2 linked regions of the Noviherbaspirillum saxi genome follow. The protein of the gene in region 1 purifies or fractionates together with the protein of each later gene. This does not show direct contact. Links are inferred from orthologs where the notes say so. Each region holds a gene or a part of one and is shown on either strand. Other genes may lie near its edges.

What was found.
Region 2: the proteins of D3871_RS14750 (region 1) and D3871_RS07085 purify together in Escherichia coli (affinity purification with mass spectrometry, with the first as the bait; 2 studies listed by BioGRID). This does not show direct contact. The link is inferred for Noviherbaspirillum saxi from one-to-one orthologs.

What each region holds. Positions count from the first base shown.
Region 1 is NZ_QYUO01000001.1:3,112,796-3,130,218, forward strand. Bases 12,720-15,522 are described here. They hold D3871_RS14750 (DsbC family protein), read right to left. Parts: upstream 14,581-15,522; coding sequence 13,858-14,580; downstream 12,720-13,857. Other genes in these bases: D3871_RS14740 (nucleotidyltransferase family protein), read right to left, coding at 12,720-12,763; acuI (acrylyl-CoA reductase (NADPH)), read right to left, coding at 12,750-13,739; D3871_RS14755 (FAD-dependent monooxygenase), read right to left, coding at 14,630-15,522. Outside these bases: D3871_RS29845 (hemerythrin family protein), read left to right, coding at 1,088-1,453; mltA (murein transglycosylase A), read right to left, coding at 1,531-2,739; D3871_RS30495 (hypothetical protein), read left to right, coding at 2,754-2,894; Co2+/Mg2+ efflux protein ApaG, read right to left, coding at 2,896-3,270; rpe (ribulose-phosphate 3-epimerase), read left to right, coding at 3,432-4,097; D3871_RS14700 (phosphoglycolate phosphatase), read left to right, coding at 4,094-4,786; trpE (anthranilate synthase component I), read left to right, coding at 4,998-6,494; D3871_RS14710 (anthranilate synthase component II), read left to right, coding at 6,496-7,059; trpD (anthranilate phosphoribosyltransferase), read left to right, coding at 7,124-8,158; indole-3-glycerol phosphate synthase TrpC, read left to right, coding at 8,195-8,995; D3871_RS14725 (hypothetical protein), read right to left, coding at 9,001-9,477; D3871_RS14730 (M61 family metallopeptidase), read right to left, coding at 9,769-11,562; D3871_RS14735 (DUF3429 domain-containing protein), read right to left, coding at 11,581-12,039; more of D3871_RS14740, read right to left, coding at 12,140-12,719; more of D3871_RS14755, read right to left, coding at 15,523-15,823; D3871_RS14770 (amidase), read left to right, coding at 16,604-17,423. UniProt on the Escherichia coli protein: Acts as a disulfide isomerase, interacting with incorrectly folded proteins to correct non-native disulfide bonds.
Region 2 is NZ_QYUO01000001.1:1,502,447-1,507,461, forward strand. The notes cover bases 2,207-5,015. They hold D3871_RS07085 (FKBP-type peptidyl-prolyl cis-trans isomerase), read left to right. Parts: upstream 2,207-3,247; coding sequence 3,248-3,784; downstream 3,785-5,015. Other genes in these bases: D3871_RS07080 (cupin domain-containing protein), read right to left, coding at 2,207-3,162; D3871_RS07090 (hypothetical protein), read right to left, coding at 3,852-4,790; mutS (DNA mismatch repair protein MutS), read right to left, coding at 4,787-5,015. Outside these bases: outer membrane protein assembly factor BamC, read left to right, coding at 1-598; D3871_RS07070 (MBL fold metallo-hydrolase), read left to right, coding at 611-1,417; D3871_RS07075 (hypothetical protein), read right to left, coding at 1,549-1,815; more of D3871_RS07080, read right to left, coding at 2,041-2,206. UniProt on the Escherichia coli protein: Folding helper with both chaperone and peptidyl-prolyl cis-trans isomerase (PPIase) activities. Chaperone activity prevents aggregation of unfolded or partially folded proteins and promotes their correct folding.

The sequences.
Region 1 (17,423 bases):
CAGTCCCAGTGTGGCTGGTCGTCCTCTCAGACCAGCTACTGATCGTCGCCTTGGTAGGCCTTTACCCTACCAACTAGCTAATCAGATATCGGCCGCTCCACGAGCATGAGGCCTTGCGGTCCCCCACTTTCATCCTTAGATCGTATGCGGTATTAGCTAATCTTTCGACTAGTTATCCCCCACTCTAGGGCACGTTCCGATACATTACTCACCCGTTCGCCACTCGCCGCCAGGGTTGCCCCCGCGCTGCCGTTCGACTTGCATGTGTAAGGCATGCCGCCAGCGTTCAATCTGAGCCAGGATCAAACTCTTCAGTTCAATCTCTGTTTGTGCCATTGCTGGCAACCTCCGAAGAGGCGTCGCCCACTCAAAATACTGACAAGTAACATCTTGCGATGCTTACCTATATTTCTTCGTGAGCACTTGATACTTGTGTAATGCCAATGGCCGAAACCATCAACCCCACCCCACCAAGCGCCCACACTTATCGGCTGTTAGTTGTTAAAGATCACCTGCTCGCCACAGATTCGCATCTGTCGCAACGCCGTCAAATCGTTGTGTTTGTCAGCAGCAGAGAAACGAGATTATGAAACACTTTCTGTTTTGCGTCAAGCCTTTTTACTTCCAACTTTTCGCATAACCGCTTCTTTTTACAAGGCTTTTCAGACTTCAAATCCGCTCGGAATCGTTTTGTTCGCGAGCAGCAAAGAGGCGAGATTATGGTTGATTTTGCTGGGCCGGTCAAGGAAATTCATTGCCCAATTTTTTAAGATAAGAGCAGAATGGGTTGAGCGAGATCAAAGTCCGTGAGGGGGCTGGAAGTATCATTTCAAAGATCGCCGGTCGCTAATATCCGCCGACCAAATCTAACTACGCGGGTGCTCGTATTATCTTGCCGACTTGGCCTTTGAAGATTACGGGCAAAAAGTTTAGCCGAGGCAATACTTGCTTCCTGATGCCGTCTTCGCAGCTCAAGCAGGATGATGCCACCCGCAATGTCTTCGGCCGATCTTGACGTTCACGTATCAAAGGCAGGGTTTTCTGCCTCCTCATATTCTCCCTGCCATGCATTTTCGGAGCGCCCGACATGGATTATTTGCATCACGATCTCTTTGAAGCCCTGGAACAGTTGAGCGCTGTAGAAGATAGCGAGTTTGTCAGTGAATACGCTCGGATTGTCCATCGACTTGAGCGTGTTTTTAGGGCGGAAGAAGATTGGATGGATGAAACAAATTGCGTCGCAGCGCTTGCGCATCAGGAACAGCATGCACGAGCGCTAAGCGTTTTGCATCAGGCTCATGCACGTATTATGGCGGGCGACATCACATTTGGCCGCGATCTCGTTATGAACGCCTTACCGCAGTGGCTGGCTTTTCATAGCGCAACCATGGACTTGGCTCTTTCTTTGTCAATTCAAGAAAAGAACAAGAAGGAAGCGGCTAGCCAACAATAACTCCTCACGTTGAGCGGACAGTGTGCGACGCGGCAAATATGACATCTCATGCGTTGTACATGATTGTATCCACTCCTTTATTTCGCTGCGAGCGGCCTCGCCAATTTCGGCAACAACACCCACATCGCTCCCCGCTGTTTCATTTTGCCGGCCTTGTTCCCAGCTTCAGTACCGAATCCCCAGAAAAAATCGGCACGCACGTTTCCTTTGATAGCTCCGCCGGTGTCCTGTGCAATTGTCAGCCGCTGCATGGAAATATCGGTGCTTGGTTGTGTCGTGGAAAGAAATACTGGGGCACCAAGCGGAACAATTTGCGGATCGACAGCAATCGAACGTTGTGGCGTTAGCGGGACACCTAGTGCACCCTTCGGACCTTTCGCCGCGTCAAGCAACTTTTCTTCGTTAAAGAAAACATAACTTGGATTTGCGTTCAACAGCTCCTGTTGGCGCGCAGGATTGGCGGCGTACCAAGCTTTAATGCTTTGTGCTGAGGCTTGATCCAGGGTCAACTCGCCCTTGTCGACGAGATAGCGTCCTATCGATTTGTAAGGATGTCCATTCTGGTCGGCATAAGCGACACGCACGATTTCCTTGCTATCGGCGAGCTGAACACGCCCCGAACCTTGCACTTGAAGAAAAAAAGCCTCGATCGGATCATCGACCCACAATAATTCCTTACCGTTCAACGTGCCGGACTGAAGCATTTCACCGCGCGACAAATAGGGAACGACTTTGTTGCCAACGACGCGTCCACGCAAGCGCATCCCTTTGAGTTCCGGATACACACCACTCATGTCGATTGTCAACATATCATCCGGACTACGATGCAACGGCGTCTGAAAAGGGCCGCCGCGCTTGCGGGCACCGCGCAACATTGGCTCGTAATAGCCGGTTACCAGGCCACTATCGGTGCCATCCGCGTTGAAGGCCTGATAAGGAACGAAGAAGGCTTCAAAGAATGTGCGGATCGCCGGCTCGCTTGCAGCATTCACATCGCGCGCGATCGTGCAAGGCTCCTTCCAGTCAGCGCGCTTTATCAGCACATCGCATGAAGCCATGAACGCTGGCCAAGCCTCGCGTAACTTGTCCTTGTCCCAGCCCGGCACGGCCGCAAACGTTGTCGGACGCAAAACTTCTTTGGGCGCGTCTACCTGTTTGGGAGGTGTTGCCGGCTGCGTTACCACCGGCGGTTTTGCAGTCTGCTGCGGGGGTACAGTAGTACATGCGGATATTGCAAGAGCAACTGCGATGGCAGATGCGAGTAAACTTGGGCGTATGACTGACATGAAGGAACAGAAAAATGTGGCTATTAATGCTTGAAGCGGGCGTTGCACTCTTCCTGCTTGTGTTTATTGTCTGGTGGACGATGTTCCATGGCCGCGAGCCGGACAAGGCTCCACCGCCCGAGCACACAGGTCGCAAAGACGATGTGCAACAGTAAATTAGTGCAGCGTGCGTGGCAATGACAAGATGAATTCAGGGATGGCCGTTTCAAATTTTTCGCCATCTTCTGCAACACAGAAATACGTACCTTTCATGGATCCCTGTGGCGTAGCGAGCGCTGTGCCGCTGGTGTATTCAAACTGCGCACCGGGTGCGAGCAGTGGTTGGTGACCGACGACGCCAAGCCCCTTCACTTCCTCGACCCGGTTGTTGCCATCGACAATGATCCAATGCCGCGAGATCAGCTGCGCAGGTAGCTCACCGGTATTCTTGATCGTGATCGTATAGGCAAAGACATAATTCGAGCGATCAGGATCGGATTGCTCGGCAAGATATTGCGTGCGTACGGACACGGTAAATTCATAGGCGGCCATGGAAGTCCTTGTTGTTCTTGTCAGTCAGTCAGCATGTCACTGCACGTGGCAGCATCCGGCTCATTGCACACCAATTCGGTCAACAATGCAACACGTCGGGTTCGGATGAGCAGGTAAAATAGCGCATTCTTTATAGCGCATCCTCTTGAAACCTGCTTGCCATGGCCAACTATCGCATCGCCCCCAGTATCCTGTCCGCCGATTTTGCCCGTCTGGGCGAAGAAGTCCGTAACGTCGTTACAGCTGGTGCCGACATCATTCATTTCGATGTAATGGACAACCATTACGTACCCAATCTGACAATCGGCCCACTGGTTTGCGAAGCGATCCGACCGCATGTCCAGGTGCCGATCGACGTGCATCTGATGGTCAAGCCGGTTGACCGCATCATTCCCGATTTTGCCAAAGCGGGCGCGAATATCATCACCTTCCATCCGGAAGCATCCGTGCACATCGACCGTTCATTGCAACTGATTCGCGATCATGGCTGCAAGGCCGGCCTGGTCTTCAATCCTGCAACACCGCTGCATTACCTCGACCACGTCATGGACAGGCTGGACATGATTCTCATCATGTCGGTCAATCCCGGATTCGGTGGCCAGTCATTCATTCCGGAAGCACTGTCAAAGATTGCTGCGGTTCGGCGACGCATCGATGACTCCGGCCGGGACATCATGCTCGAAGTGGATGGCGGGATCAAGATCGAGAATATTGCCGAGGCAGCGCGCGCCGGCGCGGACACCTTCGTGGCGGGTTCGGCAATCTTCGGCAAGCCGGATTACAAGACCGTGATCGACGCGATGCGTGGTCAGCTGGCGCAAGTATGAACGCACCGGAAAGGCTGTCCTGGCACGGCATTCGCGCCGCCATCATCGACCTCGACGGCACGATGATCCATACCGCGCCGGACTTTCATGTGGCGGTCAATCGCATGCGGGCCGATCTCGCGCTCGGTCCGCTCCACATCGACACGATCACGCATTTCGTCGGCAAAGGAACGGAAAACCTGATGCGGCGCGTGCTGGCTGTCGACTACGGACCAGAGGATGTAGAGCTGCATTTTCCGGTCGCGCTGGCATCGTATCAAAGGCATTATCTGTCTATCAACGGCGACTATTCGACCCTTTACCCGGGCGTGCGCGAAGGCTTGCAAGCGCTCCAGGCAAAAGGTTTGCGATTGGCATGCGTGACCAACAAGCCCATTGCTTTCGCCCTGCCATTGCTGGACAAAACAGGTTTGCGCCCGTTCTTTGAAATCGTCTATGGCGGGGATTCTCTGCCTCGCAAAAAACCGGATCCCCTTCCCTTGCTTACCGTATGCAGGGACTTCTCGCTGGCGCCCGGACAGGTGGTGGCGATCGGCGACTCGTCCAATGACGCGGAAGCGGCGCGCGCTGCCGGATGTCGGGTACTGAACGTGCCTTACGGGTACAACCATGGCGAATCTATACATCACGTCGATTCCGATGGTATAGTTCCAACGCTGCTGGACGCAGCACAACTTATTTCTGCATAAACAACGCATCCATAATGTTTCTCGGCAAAAAACGTAACGTAACCTCACCGGGCCTGTTTGAGGCCTGGCTGTGGCGACGCTGGCAATCCTGGTCCAACTGACCCCGATCGCCGCTGGCCGCTCATGTCTTGAGCTTGCAAGGCCGGCAACGTTTTTGCACTATCACCCCCGCTATAGGACTCTCGTTCTACAATAGCGCCCGGAGAGAAACATGACTGAACTCGAATTCAAATCGCTGGCCACGCAAGGCTACAACCGTATTCCGCTGATTGCCGAAGCTTTTGCGGACCTCGAAACTCCCCTGACCCTGTACCTGAAACTGGCGCAGCCTCAGAATGCCGGCCGCAATACCTTCCTGCTCGAATCGGTTGTCGGCGGCGAGCGGTTCGGACGCTATTCCTTCATCGGTCTGCCCGCATCCACATTGATGCGCAGCTATGGCACCAGGACGGAAGTGGTCAAGGATGGCAAGGTCATCGAAACCCACGAAGGCAATCCGCTCGAATTCATTACCGAGTTCCAGGCGCGCTACAAGGCTGCGATCCGTCCCGGCATGCCGCGCTTTTGTGGCGGCCTCGCTGGTTACTTCGGTTACGACACCGTACGCCATATCGAAAAGCGGCTCGCCAATTCGACGCCCAAAGACGACCTCGGGCTGCCGGACATCCAGTTGCTTGTCACGGAAGAACTGGCCGTCATCGACAACCTGTCGGGCAAACTCTACCTGATCGTGTATGCCGATCCGACCCAATCGGAAGCCTATTCGAAGGCGCGCCAGCGACTGAAGGATTTGCGCGCAATGCTGCGCCGCGCGGTCGATGCGCCGGTAACCTCTGCATCGGTGCGCACCGATACCGTGCGCGACTTCGACAAGGCCGATTACATCCGCGCAGTCGAACAGGCCAAGGAATACATCATGGCCGGCGATTTGATGCAGGTGCAGGTCGGTCAAAGACTCAAGAAATCCTACGTCGATTCGCCGCTATCGCTGTATCGCGCACTGCGTTCGCTGAATCCTTCGCCGTATATGTATTTCTACAATTTCGGCGACATGCAGATTGTCGGCGCGTCGCCGGAAATTCTGGTGCGTAACGAACAGACCAATGACAGCAAGCGCAAGGTGACGATACGCCCGCTCGCAGGCACCCGCCCGCGCGGCGCGACACCGGACAAGGATGCCCAGCTTGCCAAGGAATTGCTGGCCGACCCGAAAGAGATCGCCGAGCATGTCATGCTGATCGATCTCGCACGTAACGATATCGGCCGGATTGCCGAGACCGGCAGCGTGCAGGTGACCGACAAGCTGGTGATCGAAAAGTATTCGCATGTGCAGCACATCGTGTCGAATGTCGAAGGTATCCTGAAGCCCGACTTGTCCAATCTCGACGTGCTCAAGGCCACCTTCCCCGCCGGCACACTGTCCGGTGCGCCGAAGGTGCGCGCGATGGAAATCATCGATGAACTCGAGCCAACCAAGCGCGGCATCTACGGCGGCGCCTGCGGCTATCTGTCCTTTGGCGGAGAAATGGACTTGGCGATCGCGATTCGCACCGGTGTCATCAAGGACGGTACCCTGTATGTGCAAGCTGCTGCCGGCGTGGTCGCCGACTCGATTCCCGAGATGGAATGGCAGGAAACCGAAAACAAGGCGCGCGCCGTATTGCGCGCGGCCGAGCAGGTACAAGACGGACTGGATGGGGAGCTCTGACATGCTGCTGATGATCGATAACTACGACTCCTTCACCTTCAATCTGGTCCAGTACTTCGGCGAGCTTGGTGAAGACGTGCGCACTTTCCGCAACGATGAGATCACGCTGGATCAGATCGCAGCCATGAAGCCGGACCGTATCTGCATTTCTCCTGGCCCTTGCACGCCGAACGAAGCGGGAGTATCGGTAGCGGTCTTGAAGGAATTCGCGGGCAAGCTGCCTATCCTCGGCGTATGCCTGGGGCATCAGGGAATCGGCGCGGCCTTTGGCGGCAAGGTGATCCGCGCGAAACAAGTCATGCATGGCAAGACTTCGGTGATTCATCATACCGGCGTCGGCGTATTCAAGGATTTGCCCAATCCGTACACGGTGATCCGCTACCACTCGCTTGCGATCGAACGCGAATCGCTGCCCGACTGCCTCGAAGTCACCGCGTGGACCGACGATGGCGAGATCATGGGTGTGCGGCACAAGGAATTCGACATCGAAGGCGTGCAGTTTCATCCGGAATCCATTCTGTCCGAGCACGGTCATGCGTTGCTGAAGAACTTCCTGACCAGATAAATGCGATCAATCCCTGTTCCGGAAGGTAGAGGGATTAAGACAAACAATTCTTGAAGAGGCTGCCATGCCGATCACCCCGCAAGAAGCGCTATTACGCTGCATTGAGCATCGCGAAATATTCCATGATGAAATGCTGTCGCTATTCCGCAAGATCATGGGTGGCGAAATGTCGCCCGTGATGATTGCGGCGCTGACCATGGGATTGCGCGTCAAGAAGGAAACAATCGGTGAAATCGCCGCGGCGGCCCAGGTCATGCGTGAATTCGCCACCAAGGTCCCAACCAGGAATACCGAAAACCTGCTGGACATCGTCGGCACCGGTGGCGACGGTGCACATACCTTCAATATTTCCACTGCATCGATGTTTGTCGCTGCTGCTGCGGGCGCACGTGTTGCCAAACATGGCGGCCGCAGCGTGTCGTCCTCATCCGGCAGCGCGGACGTACTGGAAGCTTTGGGCGCCAACATCAATCTGAAACCCGAGCAGGTTGCGCAATGCATCGAGGAAACCGGCATCGGCTTCATGTTCGCGCCCAACCACCATGCGGCGATGAAGCATGCAGCACCGGTACGCAAGGAACTCGGCGTACGCACGATTTTTAATATTCTTGGACCGCTGACCAACCCGGCCGGCGCGCCCAATATCCTGATGGGCGTGTTCCATCCGGATCTGGTTGGCATCCAGGTGCGCGTGCTGCAGCGGCTGGGCGCACAGCATGCGCTAGTGGTCTGGGGTCGTGACAATATGGATGAAGTTTCGCTCGGTGCCGGCACGATGGTCGGCGAACTGGTCAATGGCGAAATTCGCGAATACGAAATCCATCCGGAAGACTTTGGCCTGCAGATGGTGGCAAGCCGCAACCTGAAAGTCTCGGGTGCGGACGAGTCCAAGCAAAAAATTCTCGAAGCGCTCGACAATACACCGGGCCCGGTACGCGACATTGTGGTGCTGAATGCGGGTACGGCGCTGTATGCTGCCGGCATCGTACCGGCGATCGGCGACGGCTTGATGAAAGCGCGCGAAGTCTTGGCGTCCGGCGCTGCCCGCAGCAAGCTGCAGCAATTCATTCAGGTTACGCAACAGCTCGGCGCGGCGTAAGCCCCCGATCGCGTCCACTACAGGCTCATCAAGAACATGTCCGATATCCTCAATAAAATCCTAGACGTCAAAGCGGATGAAGTCGCCGCCGCGAAGAAATACCGCGACTTGGCCAGTCTGCGGCGCGAGGTGGAAAACGATACCGAAGCAAGGCAAACCCTGCGCGGATTCGAAGCCAGTCTACGTGCGAAAGTCGCTGCAGGACATCCAGCCATCATCGCAGAAGTAAAGAAGGCTTCGCCTTCCAAAGGCGTCTTGCGCGCCAATTTTCGTCCAGCTGAAATTGCAGCAAGCTATGCCGACCATGGCGCCGCTTGTCTGTCCGTATTGACCGATGTGCAGTTCTTCCAGGGCGCGCCGGAGTATCTGAAACAGGCACGCGCCGCCTGCGCCATTCCGGTGCTGCGCAAGGATTTCATGATCGATCTGTACCAGGTGTATGAAGCACGCTCCTGGGGCGCGGACTGCATCTTGCTGATCGTTTCCGCGCTCGACCATGGGTTGATGGCGGAACTGGAAGCCTGTGCGCATGAACTCGGCATGAGCGTACTGGTTGAAGTGCATGACGGCGATGAATTGGATGCCGCGCTGCGCCTGAAAACCAGGCTGGTCGGTATTAACAACCGCAACCTGCGCACCTTCGAAACGTCTCTGCAGACGACCCTCAAGCTTCTACCGCGCATTCCGCCCGAAAAACTGGTCGTGACCGAATCCGGCATCCTCAAGCCGGACGATGTGAAACTGATGCGCGACGCCGACGTTCATACCTTCCTGGTCGGTGAGGCATTCATGCGCGCTGAAAATCCGGGCGTGGAATTGCAACGCCTGTTTTTCTGAGCGTACTAGCGCCGACGTTCGATCAGCGCCCGCGCGACTAGCCCCAATGCGAGCATTGCATAAATGCCTGTCAGCGAAGTATTCGATAGTCGCTTTTCATACCCAGGAGTAAAGCGTCTCGGCACCAGATAGTAATCGGTGACGTAGGCGCCCGCAGTGACCACTGCCGCCCCCACCAGTGGTCGCAACGGAGAACTGCTGCGATCTCCTGCCTGTGGGGCAAACCACTTTTCATAGATTGATGCCCAGAACACGGTTGCCGCGTGATTCAGCAAAAATCCGGTCACGGTGTATTTGAGCGAAGGCTTGTCTTGCCATGCCGCCTTTTCGCCCCAAACCACATGGCTGGTGGCATTCAGCGGAGCGGCATAGGAAGCTGTTTCCCGCTTGCCGGCAAGTGATGCCGCCAGCGCCGTAGTGACGCCGGCAACCGTGCCGGAAATCAGGGAGCGGCCAATTACGCTGTTGGTTTGCACATTCATGTTTTCTCCTCGCATCATCAATGCACTTTTACCTGGCTTGTCGCTTTGCACCAGATGGGAAGAATGCCGTTGCACTCTGCCACCTTTCCGAAACGCATCTGCGATTGCGCATCTCGTGTTCTCGTTCGCTGCCGGTAAAAACCTCACGCATTTGTACAGCGTACAAGAATAGAACACAGAAAAAGTCTATAAAGTGCTTTTCTAGGCCAAAGTCAGAAAGGGAATGGCAAATTGCATGCCATCGAAGACGCGCGTATGCCGTCTGGCAGCATGCGGAGCGCCAACAAACCGTCAGGCTATTGCTGTCGACAACCAGCGTGCACGCTTGCGTGCCAGCGATGCAGTCTTCTCCTGCACCTCTAATACAAACTGCGGTGCCTCACCTTGAGCCAATATGACATTGAAAGTCATCAACTCATCGCGCCGGAATGCATGAACTGCAACAGTGTCGCCCGCACGATAACGCGATAGCAAGGCATCAAGGTTGGTAGCGGATACGCGCAAACCATTGATCGCCACCAGCAAGTCACCAGCGGATAAACCGGCCTGATGTCCCGCCTCGCCCTCATAGACATTGGCCAGCTTGCAATCGTTACCGTCGCGGGTGGTGCGCACACCCAGGCCCGGCTTCGCAGCCTTTCGATTGTCCGTGACAGTGATGCCGTATGGCGCCATCAACTTTCCGAAGGGAATATCCTCGGTGCCGCGCACGTAGCGATCAAAGAATTTTTTCAGCTTCAGGCCGGTGACTTCCTCGAATAAGGACTCGGCTTCCGCCTCGGCGATACCCTGTCCCAGCGATGCGAAATCCCGTCCGTAACGCAGCCACAAGGCGCGCATCACATCGTCCAGGGATTTCCTGCCATTCGTCTGCTCGCGTATCGTCAGGTCGAGGGCCAATCCAACCAGCGAGCCTTTCTGGTAATAGCTGACGATGGCATTCGGCGCGTTTTCATCCTGGCGATAATATTTGACCCAGGCATCGAAACTCGATTCAGCCACGCTTTGCTTGGTGCGGCCGCTTCCGCGCAATACGCTATTGATGGTTTTCGCCAGCGTCTTGAAATACTGTTCTTCATCCATCAGGCCGCTACGCACCAGCATCAGGTCGTCGTAATAGCTGGTGAAACCTTCGAACAGCCAGAGCAGCGAAGTGTAGCCTTCGGTACGCAGATCGTAGGGCGCAAAGACCGCGGGCTTGATACGCTTGACGTTCCAGGTGTGGAAGTATTCATGGCTGCATAGCCCAAGGTAGGTGCGATAGCCGTCACTACTTTCGCGCTGCCCTTTTACCGGAAGGTCGGCGCGCGAACAGATCAGCGCCGTCGAAGCGCGATGTTCCAGACCGCCATATCCATCACCGACCGCCATCGTCATGAAGACGTAGCGCTCCATCGGCGCGCGTCGCGTCTTCGGTTCGAACAATGCGATTTGCGCTTCGCATACCTTCTTGAGGTCAGCGCACAGCCGTGCCATGTCGAGGTTGGGCACACGTCCCGTGACGACGATCTCGTGCGGCACGCCATGCGCCTTGAAGGTCGCACGCTCGAAGGTGCCAAGCTCGACCGGATGATCGATCAATTCGTCGTAATCGCCCGCTATGTACGTACCGAAACCATAGCGCCGCGCCTTCAGCTCGGGCAAGGCGGTCGCCACTCGCCATGACTTGTATTCATCGCCCTCCGGCCGCCGGATATCAACCACATGCGGCAGATTTTCCTGTCCTTGCACGCACAGGAATACGCTAGTGCCATTGAAGAAACCGTGCGTCTGGTCGAGATGCGCGGCACGCACCGACAAATCCCATGCATAGACTTCATAAGTCAATACGAGCCGCCCGACGCAAGGCGCGGCCAGCCAGCTATGCTTGTCGGTCTTCGTCAATGCAACCGGGCCCGCCTTCGATTCGGCGCGAATGCGCACGATGTTGCGTGCAAATTCGCGAATCATGTAACTGCCGGGAATCCATGCCGGCAGCCAGACCACCTGGCCTTCGGGTGCGGGGCGATCGACCGTCAAGCTCACTTCGAATAAATGCGCGGCCGGATCTTTGGGAGCGATGATGTAGTTGATGGCATTTTTCATTCGATTCTTATCCTTTGTTTAGCCCCGCACATTTGCGGCGATGACGGAAAGCATCAAGGCGGCTATCACAATGCAGGTTAGCTTCAGTCGCAAGGGCACAAACCAGTCGGGCATTCCGTACCAGACGGACAAGCGCTTATCGGCTTGATAGGCGGCGATAAACCCGAGCATCAGTACCGCAAAGCCGAAACCGCCCATCAAGGTCGACGACCAGGCAATCAGTGCCGGCGAAATACTCCAGACTAAGCCCTTGCGCGTTTGTTCCATGGTCAGGTCGGGCGATACCATCACCGCGCCCCAGTGAATACCGCCGAGGAAAGAGAGTATCGCGATGCCATAAGCCAGCTGTCCTCGGATGAAATCACCCAGCCAGTCCGGATGGGCAACCCAGCATCCCAGCATGAGCAGGACGAAAGGAATAAGACCGGCATAGCCAAGGAGATGGGCCACGCGCTTGTTGACGAAATGGGTGTTCATGCAGGGTCGGTGTTGGCCGTCGAATTGTCAGACTTGTAGTGTACCGGCAATGCAAGAGCGTGTTCCATCCGGCCGCCTTGCGCCATGGCGGCAATCGCGTTCAGACACCGTTCCGTATGGATGCATCGAGATCTTCCAAGGTATCGATATCGCGCACTATGCCGGGGTCGGACGTCTCGATCTCGATGACCGGATGCCTCTGCAGCAGGCGCCGTGCCCCTTCATCGCCGCGCAGGGAAAGCAGCTCATCCAAATGAATACGCGAGAACGCAACGGGATTGCCGCGCCTTCCGTTTTGAGTGGGTACCGCGATGCCGGCGCCGGCGTCGAGCGTAGCGGCCAGTGCCTGAATAGTTGCCGGCTGCACGAAGGGCATGTCGGCCAACGCAATTACCCAGCCGGCGGATTCCCTGGTCTCCGACAACGCATGCACCAGCGAGACCGCCATGCCTTGTACAGCAGCTTCGCATAGGGTGACATCGCATCCTGCATCTTTCAATTGTGTAGCGAGCTGGATATTGTCCGCACGGACCACGGCCGTTACCGACGGCATTGCGGCAAGCAGATGCCTGGCTGCCGCAACGGCCACCGTCGTCCCATCGGCAAGGACTTGCTGCAACTTGTCCTTTTCGCCGCTTGGATCGAAACGTCTGCCGCTTCCGGCGGCCAGCAGAATGCCGATCGTTCGCATCGATGCCGGGGTTTTGGTATCAGGCGTTGACATTGACCACCAGACGTCCGCGCACCTTGCCCTGAATGATGTCTTGAGCCTTGATCATGGCATCGGCCAGCGAAATTTCCGACGTGATCTGTTCGAGTTTCGATGCAGGCAAGTCGGTCGCAAGGCGGTTCCATGCCGCAATCCGCTTTTCCCTTGGTGCCATGACGCTATCGATACCGATCAGCCGGACGCCGCGCAAAATGAACGGCGCGACAGACCCGGGCAGGTCAAGACCTTGGGCCAGACCGCATGCCGCCACTGCGCCGCCATAGCGTATTTGAGCGATCGAATTGACCAGCGTATGCGAACCGACCGAATCGACGACGCCGGCCCAGCGCTCTTTCTGCAAGGGTTTTCCTGGCGCGGACAGTTCAGCGCGATCGATGACATCGGCGGCACCCAGTGCCTTCAGATAATCGGCCTCGGCTGCCTTTCCGGTCGACGCGATGACGCGATAGCCCCAGCCGGAAAGAATCGCGATTGCCACGCTGCCGACGCCGCCCGACGCACCCGTCACCAGTATCTCTCCGCTATTCTTGTCGATACCCTGCTCCTGCAATGCGATCGCGCACAGCATCGCGGTGTAGCCGGCGGTTCCAATTGCCATGGCATTGCGTGCCGAAATTGCAGCCGGTCTTGGAATCAGCCAGTCTCCTTTCAGTCTCGCACGCTGCGCAAGGCATCCCATGTGCACTTCGCCCACACCCCAGCCATTCAAGATGAATGCATCGCCGGCTTTCCATTCGGGATGCGAAGAAGACAATATCTCGCCGGCCCCATCGATGCCGGGCACCATCGGCCATTTGCGCACGACCGGTGATTTGCCGGTGATCGCCAAGCCATCCTTGAAATTGATGGTCGAATAATCGATGCGTACCGTGACATCGCCATCAGTCGGCAATTGCGCATCGTCGAGCTGCGTCAGCTTGGCAGCGGTGGTGCCGTCATCGTTCTTGTCGAGAAGAATTGCATTGAACATGGCTTGTCTCCGTTTTTGGTCGATTGATTATAGTTCCAGACCAAAAAGCTTGTTTTGCATGAAAAATGGCGCGGTCCCTTGCGGGAACGCGCCATTTTTGATTGCAGTTTGGAGCCGCTTACTTGATCGATGCGAGTTTGCCTTCCAGTGCCTTGGCATCGACCGCGCCAGGAATGCGCGTGCCATCGGCAAAGAACACGGTGGGCGTGCCAGTCACCTTCAGCTTCTGTCCCAACGCAAACACCTTGTCATGCGGCGCCGTGCAATTGGCTGGTGCGGCGGGTGCGGCCTTGCCGTTTAACATCCACTCATCCCACGCCTTGACACGGTCCGACGAACACCAGATGTTGCGGGACTTGGTGACGGAATCCTCGGACAGGATGTTGTACATGAAGGTATAGACTGTCACGTTATCCATCTCGTTGAGCGTCTGGCGGAAGCGCTTGCAATAACCGCAATTCGGATCTTCGAATACGGCGATTACACGCTTGCCGTTACCCTTGACCATCTTCATTGCAGAATCCAGCGGCAAATCGGAGAACTTGATCTTGTTGATTTCATCGACCCGCGCCTTGGTGTAATCCTGCATGGTCTTGGTATCGACCACGCGACCGATGAACAGATAGTCGCCCTTGGCATCGCTATAGAAGATATCGCCGCCGATCCGGACTTCGTACAGTCCGCCATACGGAGTCTTGGTGACGGAATCGACTTTGGCCCCGTCGCCCAGCCGCGGTTCGAGCGCCTTCTTGATCGCCTGCTCCGGCCCGGTCTGGGCAAGCGCTGCACCGGCAGCAAGGCTAAGCAGCGCAGCGGCTGCGAGTCTGGTCAATTTGATCATGTTCTCCGGTTCCAATCCTTCGTAATTGCTTGATGATGCTTGATGTGTCCTAAGTTCGCTTTCCCATTGCATGGGAAATCAACGCCCGTTTTATGACCGGCAACTTGTTGACCAGGTTCAATCCTATATTACGCGCAATTCTGACCGGCTCGAAGTCCGTGGCGAACAAGCGCTCTAGACTATCGGTTGCAAACTGCATAAGAAAGATATCTTCCTTGCGCAGACGTGCATAGCGTCCCAGCAGCCTTTCGTCGCCGCAATCGCGATGGGCCTCGCGCTCGACCATCGTTTTTACGAGCGTTGCGACATCTGCAAAACCGAGGTTCATACCATGTCCGGCAAGAGGATGGATGACATGGGCTGCATCCCCCACCAGAGCGACGCGCGGTGCGGTGATCGCATGCGGCCGCATCAGGCTGAGAGGAAAGGCCTTGACGACTTCCGGTTGCACCGGGTGCAGCGCACCAAGCTGATGTCCAGAGATCTGGGCCACGCGTTCCGCCAGTTGTGCAGGCGAACCCGCCAGCAGCGACTGTGCAAGCGTGTCTGGCGCCGACCATACCAGCGATACGCGCTGTCCCGGCAAAGGCAGCAAAGCAACAATGCCTTCAGCGGATGTGAACCATTGATAGGCGGCACCCTGATGCGGTTTTTCACACTCGAAATTGGTGACGATCGCCCGCTGGCCGTATGATCGGTAGTCAAGCCCGATATCACATTGTCCACGCACCCATGATTGCGCCCCGTCCGCGCCGACCACCAGCGAAGCGACAAGCGTGTCGCCATTATCGAGGTCGATCTGCGCAGCCGGGCCGACGGTTTGCAGCCTGTTTGCCCGCGCCGCGACGATCCGCAGATTCGGGGCAAACTTCAGCGCGGCATCGAGCGCGCCATTGAGATTGCTATCCTCGACAATCCAGGCCAGCGCCCCGGTACGCGCGCCAAAGGCATCAAAATTCAGGTTGCCCGCCTGCGGGCCGTCGCCCTTGACGATCATCGCATCGACCGGCGTCACGCGAGCGGCATCGAGCGCACTCCACACCTTCAAGGATGCCAGCAACTCATGCGCGACATGATTAAGCGCATACACGCGCACATCCCAACTGCCTTCATGCACGGTGGATTGACTGGAGCCCGGCGGCACCAGCAAGGTAACGCTCAGGCCGGCCTGGGCGAAACCGAGCGCGGCAGCCTTGCCGATTGCGCCATTACCGACGACACAGATATTGCTCTGAATTTGCATAAAGCTAAGCTTGGTAGGAAACATGGCGGCGCATCTCTGACCACCGTCGATGAGGCATTATAGCCTTTGCGCAGATCACCGTTTTCACAAAGGCTTTGCAATTTCCAATAGCTTTGTTATACTTGCGCGCCTTGGCCTGGTAGCTCAGTCGGTAGAGCAGAGGATTGAAAATCCTTGTGTCGGTGGTTCGATTCCGCCCCGGGCCACCAAGAAAAATCAAGGGCTTACAGCGATTTCGTTGTAAGCCCTTTTGTTTTTGTGGAATTCCCGCATAAGCACGACAAAAGGTTTGGCAGTCCGGCAACTGCAACCATTCAAAATCCGCCCCCCTGAGTTTCGTCCTCTTATTGTCCTGAGCCTTCATTGCACTTTGCAAATGCTGTGCGTTTTGATGGGCATGGCGCATCACTGCCACAACCGCTTTTGACTCTAGAAATAATCAGCCATCTTTTTTCAAATTCTTTTTCAACGAAGAAGCTTGAGATTCAAAACAATATTTCCTTAAGACGAGAACATCATTGATTTGGCAAAGTGCTCAGGCCCTTTGCACTCTATTGGTGCTTCCCGGACTTCGGCCCTTGGGCCTGTCGCTTTCCATGGCTGTCAACCTGATAATGACTACCGGTATTGCCGGCGTGACGATGAGGTCGACGATACAATGGGCCGTATGGATGGCTCTGGCAATGTTGACGTCGCTGGCATCGGTGACGGCGGTCCCGCAACTGGCCTTGTGGCTCCCGCAACAATTGGGGTACTAAAGTGACGCAAAACATTTGCCATATGAGCGCGATGGATATGGCGCACGAGATTCGCTCCGGCCATCTTTCGGCACGCGAAGTGATGCAAGCGCATCTGGACCGCATAGAGAACGTCAACCCCAAGGTCAATGCGATCGTGACGCTGCATGCCGAACAGGCAATGGCGGCAGCGGACGCAGCCGATGAGGCACAGGCGCGCGGCGCGCAGCTCGGGCCGCTGCATGGGCTGCCGGTCGCGCACAAGGACCTGCTGCTGACCAAGGGGATGCGCACCACCTTCGGATCAAAAGTTCATGAGCGCCTGGTTCCAAATGTGAACGCGCTGATCGTGGAACGCCAGCAACGGGCCGGCGCGATCAGCATAGGCAAGACCAATACGCCTGAATTCGGCGCCGGGTCGCAGACCTTCAACGCCGTATTCGGCGCTACGCGCAATCCCTACGATTTGTCAAAAACCTGTGGCGGATCGAGCGGCGGGTCGGCGGTGGCTCTGGCAACCGGCATGGTCGCGCTGGCCGACGGGACCGATATGGGCGGCTCGCTGCGCTGCCCGGCAAACTTTTGCAATGTCGTCGGGCTGCGGCCATCGGTCGGGCGCGTACCCCAGGTACCGGCACTCGACGGCTGGGACAGTTTATCGGTGAGCGGCCCCATGGCGCGCAATGTCGAAGACCTTGCGCTTCATCTCTCCGTGATGGCTGGACCTGACTTGCGCGACCCGCTTGCAATCGCCGAAGACGGTGCGCGCTTTCGCGCTCCGCTCGCCCGCGATTTCAAGGGAGTACGCGTTGCATGGAGTCCAGACATGGGAGGGCTTCTCGTAGACAAGCGGGTGCTGCGCG
Region 2 (5,015 bases), 1.6 Mb from region 1 along the record:
GCGACTGGAACGCGCTCCCGACGGCTCAACGGAAATCTACATCAGCCATCGCGGCATGCAGGAAGTCCTGGTTGGACAGCAGAAGGACAGCACGACCTGGACTCCGCGTGCTTCCGACGCGGAACTCGAAGCAGAATTCCTGTCTCGTTTAATGGCGCGCTTGGGCGTGGAGTCGACCCGGGCCAAGGCTACGGTCGCCAATGCGATCTCGCAACCGATTCGCTCCAAGCTGGTCAAAGGTGCGAACGGTGGTTACGTCGAAGTCGATGAAGGATTTGATCGTGCGTGGCGCCGTGTCGGTCTGGCTCTGGACCGCGTAGGATTTACCGTTGAAGACCGTGATCGTACGCAGGGCATGTATTTCGTGCGTTATGTCGATCCTGACCTCGACCAGAAGAAGGGCGAAACAGGATTCTTCTCCAAACTGTTTTCGTTCGGCTCCAGCGACGACAAGGCACGTACCGCGCCTCGTTATCGGGTCTCGGTAAAAGGCTCCGGCAGCACCAGCCAGGTAGCGATCCTGAATAACGAGGGACGTCCGGAAACGTCGCAGACAGCGGACAAGATTTTGTCCTTACTGAACGAGCAACTCAAGTAATCAAGACCAGTATTGAAATTTGCCAGTCTCGGAAGCGGTAGTGAAGGTAACGCACTGCTGATTTCAACCGCATCCGGCGCCGACCGTACAACGGTCATGCTGGATTGCGGATTCAATATCAAGGAAACCGAACGTCGCTTGCAGCGCCGCGGCATGGTCCCGGCTGACCTGTCCGGTATCGTGGTTACCCATGAACACCAGGATCATGTCGGCGGGGTCTTCAAATTCGCGCGACGTCATCACCTTCCGGTATGGCTGTCTTTCGGGACTTTCCACGCAGTGCGCAAGGATTGCGATGGTGTCCAATACCGTTTTTGCCGCGATGGCGAACCGCTATCGATTGGCCATCTTGAACTGATTCCCTATACCGTTCCGCATGATGCACGCGAACCGGTCCAGTACGTTGTGCGCGATGGGCGCTTCAAGCTCGGGGTCTTGACCGATGCCGGTCAAGCGACGCAACATCTTACCCAGAGCCTGAGCGGATGCGATGCTTTGGTACTGGAATGTAATCACGATCGCGGGATGCTCGCGAATTCCAGTTATCCGCCATCGCTTCGCAGCCGTATTGGCGGCGCCTATGGTCATCTTTCCAATGACACGACCGCAGATATTCTTGCCGCACTCGATCGTTCCCGTTTGAAGATCGTCGTCGGGGCCCATTTAAGCCAGCAGAACAATACGCCGGAACTCGCAAGGGCGGCACTGTCGAGTGTTATCGATGGCGACACGGCGCGCATCATGATCGCTTGCCAGGAAGATGGTTTCGACTGGATTTCTCTGGACGCATTGGCCGATCAGGCAGGCGAAGACAGTTAGCTTGGATTCAGGGTGAAACTGCTCTAACGCAGTAAGCCAATTGTCTCAATGAGCAGCTTGCATGAGACTTAATTTTTAAGGGCAATAAAAAAGCCGGCCCAAAGGCCGGCTTTTCTGTCAGTAATCGAGGATTACTTGGAGGCAGCTGGAGCGGCAGCAGCCGGTGCAGCAGCAGAGTCAGAAGCGGCCGGAGCAGCAGCAGCTGGTGCAGCCGGAGCGGCAGCAGCGTCAGAAGCAGCCGGAGCAGCAGCAGCTGGTGCTGCCGGTGTTGGTTCGGCAGCAGCCGGAGCAGCAGCAGCCGGTGCAGGTGCTGGTGCCGGAGCAGCAGCTTCTTCTTTCTTGCCGCATGCAGCCAGCGCAACGGCCAGCAGGGACGCGATCAACAGAGTCTTTTTCATGGATTTCCCTTTAAAAGATTATTATCAAAAATAGTGCGATGAATAATTACCGGTAATTATCGCTCGGTAGGCGTTTTCACTGCTTCCCACAATGATGTTGCGTTGCACACATTGAAAACTTCCTAACTCGCAATTATAGCGGTTTTCTTGCAACAACACAGCCAAGACATGCCAATTAGTAAGGGTTTTGTAAGCATCTGTAAGCAAGCATCAGGCGGCTATAAATCACGAAATGCTCAGCCAGCCATCGTCATGCCACATGTGAAAGGCTTCCAACACATCCTCGGAGGCCGAAGCGACAAGCTCGCCTGGCAGTGAGCGCATATCGGCCAGCATAAGCAGCAATTTTTTATCGGCAGCGCCTACCGCAAAGGATTCGCCATTGATGAAGATATGCCGTCCACGGTAAAGCATCCGTGTCTTGCGCGACAGGCGAACGCCGCGCTTTGCCGCGGTCTGAACGAATTTCGTTGGAGTCAGCGATTTCTCCGGGCTGTCGAAAAACACATTTGCTTTAGGCTCGGTCAGGTACTCGCCGAGAAAGATCGTCATGTCGTCGTCGGTGAACCGGATTTTTTTCAATTCCGCGCTCATTGTCGCAATCATCGCCTTACTGATTTCCGCCGGATGCTGCGTAACCGCTAGATCCGGATCGGCATAACGGCCAGGCAGTTCTATCGAGTCGGCCATGAATTGCAGGAAGGCTTCGCCCAACTCCTGGAAGGGCGGTGCGCGAAAGCCGATCGAATAGGTCATGCATTCGCCTTCCGCAATGCCGTCATGCGCATAGTGCGGTGGCAGATACAGCATGTCGCCCGGCTCAAGAACGAATTCTTCTTCCGCCTGGAAATTCTTGAGAATCTTAAGCGGCATTCCTTCCACCAGGTTCAACTCCTGTTGAGCACTGATCTTCCATCGACGGCGTCCATGCGCCTGCAACAAAAACACATCGTAGGAATCGAAGTGGGGACCGACGCCGCCCTGGTCGGTCGCATAACTGATCATCAGGTCGTCGAGTCTTGCATCAGGAATGAAACGGAAGCGCTGCAGCAATGCATCGGCCGCATCGTCATGAAGATTGACTCCCTGGACGAGCATCGTCCATTCTTTTTTTCGGAACGACGGCAGGCGTTGCATCGGCCCGCTTTGCATTTTCCATGTGCCGTCAAAGTGCGTGATCAATCGGGATTCGACATCATCACGTCCGGCGAGGGTGCATAGCGCTTCCCGGTCAAGTAACGGTTTGAATCCTGGAATGGCTTGGCGGATCAATAGCGGCTGTTTGTGCCAGTAATCACGAAGGAATTTTTGCGGCGTCAGTTCGCCAAGAATGCTGAAATTATCCATGCCGGCATTATATAGGCATGCCATCGCAGGTCCGGCGACGTCAGCCGGTATAATCCGCATGAATGTTCACATGAAAGGAAGAGTCATGAAGATTGCCAAGAATACCGTAGTGACGGTCCACTACAAACTGTCAGATGCTCAGGGCAATCTGATTGAGGAAAGCCAGGACCCGATGGTCTACCTGCACGGTGGATATGAAAACACTTTGCCGAAGATTGAAGAAGCACTGGATGGCAAGGATGCCGGATTCGAGACCACGATTCAGGTCGAGCCGGAAGATGCATTCGGTGAGTACGACCCCGATCTGATCAAGATCGAACCACGCAATCGCTTACCCGAGCCAATCGAAGTCGGCATGCAGTTCGAGGGAACGCCGGACAGTACGGGCGGAGCGGAAGACTCGCTGATCTTTACCGTCACCGACATTGCCGACGACAAGGTTGTTCTCGACGGCAATCATCCGTTGGCGGGCATGGCGTTGCGTTTTACGTTGAATGTGGCAGAAGTCCGTGCCGCCAGTGATGAAGAAATCTCCCATGGACATGTGCATGGCCCGCACGGACATCACGACGAGATCGAGGGCGACGAAGACGACCACTTCCGTAGTCACCCACTTCATTAAATATATTTCTTAGGCACTGAATGGCACCTGCTGCCATTCAGTGCAGCCGATTTGGTGTAGCGGATTCCTATCGTGAACTGCCTGAAGCCTGCAGAGGATGGCTGGTCACGGAAAACAGATCGCCATGGGCTTGATTGACCGTCAGCTTGACCGATCCCGAACCCGCATCCAGTTCACCGATATTTTTTTGCCAGACGATGTCCGCTGGTGCGGCCGGCTGTGTCGAAGGTGCCGACTGGCTATGGATGATCAAGACCTTGCCGTCAAATTTTGACGCAAGCATTTTGATTTGCTTGCGGGTCTCGGCATAGCCGTCGCGCCGCACCGTTCCTGACTTCGGTACTGCCATGGGATTGCCGTCGCAGAACAGTACGATGCCGTCCAGCTTGCGGCGTGTCGCATACGTGAAAACCCGGTTTAACCAGTCACGGTTTGCGATCAGGCGATCTTCAAATTCGCTGTTTCTGCCAGCATCAAGAACGAAATGGTTGTTGTTGCGGGGAAGATTAAGTGTTGCGAACATCGTATTGCCCACTTCCCAACGGGCGTTCTCTGCGAAGTCGCGAAACTTGGCAATCGTGGACTGACGTACCACGGGAATTTTGCTGCCGCCAATCGAGAATTCATCCTGAAAAAACACATCGCGCAACAGCGTAAGTTTTCCCACCGCTGCGGATTTTCCGTTCGCCTGCTTGCATTCGGCCCAGTCGCTTGCGGTGAGTGACACGATCAAGCCGTTTTTCGCCTCCTGCAGCATTGCCTTGCGTCGATTGTAGAGCATGTCGGTGCATGGCTCGGACACACTTTTTATGCCGTTGGCCACAACGAACGCAAGATTATCGGCGTCGCTGGTATCGATGGCGTCGCGCAGGGTGGCTTCGTCCGAGGGACTGCGGATGATGTGCGATAGAACAACGAAGCTGAAGCTTTCATCCTGTGCGGCAAGCATCGGACTTGACGCCAGTAGCGCGCATATCGCCAAGCCTTGGAAAATCTTCGTGATCATTCTTTTTCTGCCAGGCGTTTCAAGCTGTAAAGCATGTCCAGCGCTTCGCGTGGCGACAAAGTATCCGGATCGGCTTCATCGAGCGCTTCGAGTATTGCTGTGACTGCGGCAGTCCGTACAGGTTCGTCCGCAGTCTCTGCTTCTTCGTCAGGCGACATATTGTGGGCAAACAGGTCGAACTGCGGTGTTGCCTGCACCGAATGTGCTTCCAGTGCAGCAAGATGC